Regions from separate parts of the Streptomyces sp. NBC_00569 genome, predicted to be linked through region 2. Evidence: riboswitches for the same ligand, from Rfam matches in the RefSeq annotation. Region 2 holds a riboswitch; the other holds the start of a gene.
The links. Region 2 has a riboswitch for cyclic di-AMP ahead of OHO83_RS19845 (C40 family peptidase). Riboswitches for the same ligand answer to the same signal wherever they lie in the genome.
Positions count from the first base shown of each region.

Region 1: another riboswitch for cyclic di-AMP. It lies ahead of OHO83_RS36835 (C40 family peptidase); the one in region 2 lies ahead of OHO83_RS19845 (C40 family peptidase).

Region 1 is NZ_CP107783.1:8,172,069-8,174,513, forward strand. It holds gene OHO83_RS36825 (ATP-binding protein) at 1-357, shown strand, start outside; gene OHO83_RS36830 (DUF6328 family protein) at 411-971, opposite strand; gene OHO83_RS36835 (C40 family peptidase) at 1,078-1,551, opposite strand; cyclic di-AMP (ydaO/yuaA leader) riboswitch at 1,555-1,732, opposite strand; gene OHO83_RS36840 (hypothetical protein) at 2,087-2,395, opposite strand; gene OHO83_RS36845 (ATP-dependent Clp protease proteolytic subunit) at 2,403-2,445, opposite strand, start outside.
Region 2 is NZ_CP107783.1:4,440,652-4,443,096, forward strand. It holds gene pcrA (DNA helicase PcrA) at 1-796, opposite strand, end outside; cyclic di-AMP (ydaO/yuaA leader) riboswitch at 1,065-1,214, shown strand; gene OHO83_RS19845 (C40 family peptidase) at 1,223-2,392, shown strand.

The DNA.
Region 1 (2,445 bases), 3.7 Mb from region 2:
GACGTACTCGCCGAATGGGGCATGCCGCGCGACGCGGAAACGGCCGACACGGTCCGGCTCATCGTCTCCGAACTCGCCACGAACGCCGTGATGCACACCCGCGGACAGTCGCCCGTCTTCACGGTCGACGTGCAGCTGGAGCGTGACGAACATCTGCGCATCGGCGTCACGGACAGCCACCCGCGCTACCCGAAGCGGCTCCCGGCCGCCGTCCAGCAGGACAACGGGCGCGGCATGGTGATCATCCGCTGGCTGACCGCCGAGTGCGGCGGAAGCCTGTCGGTCAGGCCCACCCCCGAAGGCGGCAAGACCGTATGGATCGCCCTGCCGTGGACGGTCCCTGTCCAGCAGGTGTGAGGGTCGGCAGGGGCGAAGGCCAACAGGAGGAAGTCCGGCAGGTATGAACGCGGCTACGGGGGCGGAGTGCCCGTCCCCTCTTCCTGTGCCCGGGTGAGCGAGCGCCGCGCCAGACGCGGCAGCACACCCCACAGGCCCGCGCAGACCGCGAACGTGCCCGCTCCCGCCGCGATTCCCGCCGCCCGCCCCGCCGTGACGTCCACGACGAGCAGCACGGACCCGGCCAGGGCGAGCGCCAGAACGCTCAGGCCGGCGGTGGCGAGCCGCGAGGACATCTGCACGATCTGCGGCTTGACACCGCGCCGGAACAGCGCGCGGTGCAGCGCCGCGGGCGCCGTGAGCAGCGCGGCGGCGAGCACCGCGAGCAGCAGCGTCGCGATGTAGGTCGCGCGCTGCACGGTGTCCAGCGACGGGAACCGCGCAGTGAACGCCAGCGTCAGCAGGAACGCGAAGAGGATCTGCACGCCCGTCTGGGTGACTCTCAGCTCCTGGAGCAGCTCGCCGAAGTTCCGGTCCGCGCGCTCCAGCGGCGTCTCGTGCCGGTCCCGGCCTCCGCTCGGCGGGCCCGGGTCGCGTGGGGCGTCCTCGTCGCCTGCGGTTCGGTCCTCGTCCATACGACCACGAGTACCCCATTGCGCGGTTCCGAGGCGGCCCGGGCGGGCGTGACACTCTCCGGTGCCTGGCGGGTCCCTGGAGCTCCCGGGGACCCGCCAGGCTGCGCTAGCGCACGCGCCCGTACCAGACGCGCTTCGTCCAGATCCGCTCGAGCCGCACCACGGCACCGGTCTTCGGCGAGTGCCAGATCCTCCCCTTCCCGGCGTAGATGCCGACGTGGTAGACGCCGCGGCCCGAATGGAAGAAGACGAGGTCACCGCGTTTTCGATGGGACGCGGAGACATGGCGGGTCTTGTTGTACTGCTGGGCGGCGGTGCGGGGCAGCTTCTTGCCCGCGGCCTTGAACGAGTAGAGCGTCAGGCCCGAGCAGTCGAACGTGCGCGGCCCTGTGGCGCCCCACCGGTAGGGACTTCCCTTCTTGGAGGCCGCGATCTGGAGTGCTTTCGTCGCCGGTGGTGCGGCCTCCGCTTCGGGCGCGGCTCCGGGCACCAGCAGGCTGCCACCCGCTACGGCGAGCGTGAGGGCCGAGGCGGTTCCGGCCCGGGCGAGCAGCGACGGGACACGATTGAGCGCAGTCATGCGCAACCCTTCGTCAGCCGCCTGTGAAGGATGACCTGTCGGATTCGGGCTGGCGAAGTTGCCCGGCCGCGATGTGCGGCTTCACCCCAAGGACCGGCCCGGAAAACAGCTCCGGCGGCCCGTCGTGCTCGGGTCCTCCACTCCTGCCGATCCACTTCTGTCGACCTGGCATCCGTACGGCGGCAGGACTCGGCGTCCGCACGGACCGCCCCGCCGCGGTGGCGGGGGCTTGTCGTCGGAAGGGATCTTCACGCACGAACGGCGCGAATGCAGCGCCGAATCGGCGTTGAGTGAGTGTCCTCACGGCTGGCCTGTTCGGGTGGACAGCGCACGTTTCCACCCCGTCGTCGGGGTCCCGACGACGCCCGCACCAGCAGCGGAAGGCGGAATCCCGGACTTCGCGTAGGCGTTCCGCGCAACTTTTCCGGTTCGCATGTGCGGGTGCCGGCTACTCCGTATGTGGGTACCTCTTCTGGTCCGTTTCGATCCGGGACCGGACAGTTCGCATCGGATCGCTTCGGTCTCGAACGCACCGTCAATTGACCGGCTCCGGTGGAACTGTGACCCGTTGTGCCCTTCTTTCTCCGTCCAGGACCCGCAAAGCCTGGGCGAGCGTCGTCGCGTGGACCTCGCTCTCGCCCCGCTGATGCATGAGCGTCAGAGCGTCCCTGAGGGCCGTCGCCCTGCCGACGAGTGCTTGCGCAGCGCGCAGTCCGCCATATGTGTGGTTGCTTCTGGCCGGGTTGATCCTGCCGAGCAGGTCGACCACCTCTAGATAGCGGTCGAGGAGGTCGCACTCGGCGCGCGTCAGCGCGGGCAGCGGGGGCAGTTCGGGCGGCAGCATCGTCGGCTCACCTGGCGCCGGGGGCCGAACCGGACGTCTTGCGGTTGCCG
Region 2 (2,445 bases):
CACGCAGGAGGTTCACCGTCGTCATGATCAGGTCGTCGAAGTCCAGCGCGTTCGCCTCGCGGAGGCGGGACTGGTACATCGCGTAGGCCTGGGCGAGGGTCTTCTCGAAGCCGTCGGCGGCCTGAGCCGCGAAGTCCTCCTCGTCGATCAGCTCGTTCTTCAGGTTCGAGATCTTGGCGCTGAAGGACTTCGGGGGGAACTTCTTCGGGTCCAGGTCGAGGTCGCGGCAGACCAGGGCCATGAGGCGCTTGGAATCGGCCGCGTCGTAGATCGAGAACGACGACGTGAAGCCGAGCTTCTTCGACTCGCGGCGCAGGATACGGACGCAGGCGCTGTGGAACGTCGACACCCACATCGCGTTCGCCCGCGGGCCGACGAGGGACTCGACGCGCTCCTTCATCTCGCCCGCGGCCTTGTTCGTGAACGTGATCGCGAGGATCTGGCCGGGGTGCACGCCGCGCTCGCCGAGGAGATACGCGATGCGGTGCGTGAGCACACGGGTCTTGCCGGAGCCCGCGCCCGCCACGATGAGCAGCGGGGAGCCGCCGTGGACGACGGCCGCCTTCTGGTTCTCGTTCAGCCCGTCGAGGAGCGCCGCCGGGTCGAGCGCCGGGCGCGGGGCGCCGTCCCGGTAGTACGCGTCCCTGGCCGGGGGCACGTCGAACTTCCCGTCGAACAGGTCGTCCGGAACGTGCTCCGGAGCCGTGTCGTCCTCGGGCGGCGGCGGGGCATGCTCCTCACTGGCCTTCGAAGCCGTGAGGTCCGCCAGGAAGCTGTCGTCAAAGAGGCTGCTCATCGCTCTACGAGTCTAGGCCGCCCCACTGACACCCACGGCCGCCCCGGAAACTTCCCCCCGACTTCGTGAACCCGGCCACCTCTCGTAGTGCGGGAATCACCTTCCGTGAGGGTTACCGGGGGTCACGAACAAGATTGACGAAGGTCACGAAAATGTATCGGGCATATCGAACATCAACCTTCACAGCAGCCACACGAGTTGGTTAGCGTGCTCCGCGGGCCACCCGTCCCCCCGCCGGCAACCGCGCCGCGAACGGGTCGCCCCCGCTGAGTTCAGTACGCCGAGAGGCATGGAACCGGGGACCCACGACCTTTGGGGTGAATCAGCCGACGACCCGTCAGGGTGCGGCCGTAGGGCAGCCTTCCGAATCTCCGCCCGAACCCGACAGCTAACCCGGTAGGCGGTCATGGGAAGGAGACGCGCCCCTTGGCGTCGCACCGCAAGCCGCGCAGCAGGACAGCCGGTCCCCGCACGGCCCCCGTCGTCGGAATCACCACGGCGGCCCTCACGTCCATAGCCCTGCTCTCGCAGAGCGCGACCGCCGCCCCCTCCGCGCCTCCGAAGCCGAGCCTGGAAGAGGTCCAGAAGAAGGTCGACACCCTCTACCACCAGGCGGGCGTCGCCACGGAGAAGTACAACGCGGCCAAGGAGCGCACCACCAAGCAGCAGAAGCGCGTCGGCGACCTGCTCGACGACGTCGCGCAGCGGACCGAGAAGCTCAACAAGGCCCGCCAGGAGCTCGGCACCTTCGCCGCCGCCCAGTACCGCACGGGCGCCGTCTCGGACACCGCGACGCTGCTCCTCGCCGACGACGCGCAGGACTACTTCGACCAGGACCAGCTGATGAGCCGGCTCACGAGCCGCCAGAAACAGGCCGTCGACGACTACCAGACCGAGCAGGCCGCCACCACGAAGAAGCGCACCGAGGCGGCCAAGAGCCTGGAGACGCTGACCACTTCGCAGGCCACGCTCAGGAGCACGAAGAGGGACGTCCAGCAGAAGCTCGGCGACGCCCGCGAACTCCTGTCGAAGCTGACCGCCGAGGAGAAGGCGCGCCTCGCGGCGATCGAGAAGAAGAAGCAGGAGGCCGCCAGGAAGAAGGCGGAGGAGCTGGCGCGCCAGCAGGCCGAGGCGGAGGCCAAGCGCAAGGCGGCCGAGGAGGCACAACAGAAGGAGAACCCGGGCACGGGCAGCGGTTCCGGCACGGGTACGGGTACGGGCTCCGGCAGCACCGGCAGCGGCTATGCCGCCAAGGCCGCGAAGGTCATCGCCTTCGCCGAGTCCCAGATGGGCAAGCCGTACGTGTGGGGCGCCACGGGCCCGGACTCGTACGACTGCTCGGGCCTCACGCAGGCCGCGTGGAAGGCGGCCGGCATCTCGCTGCCGCGCACGACCTGGGACCAGGTCAAGGTCGGAACGACCGTCACCACTGCCAACGCACAGCCCGGTGACCTGGTCTTCTTCTACGACGACATCAGCCACGTCGGCATCTACATCGGCGACGGCAAGATGATCCACGCCCCGAAGCCGGGCGCGAACGTCCGCGTCGAGTCGATCTACTACATGCCGATCCACAGCGTGGTGCGCCCGGCCTGACCGCCTTCGTGGGGTTACGTTCGGGCGGTGCGCGGCCCGAACGCAACCCCAGG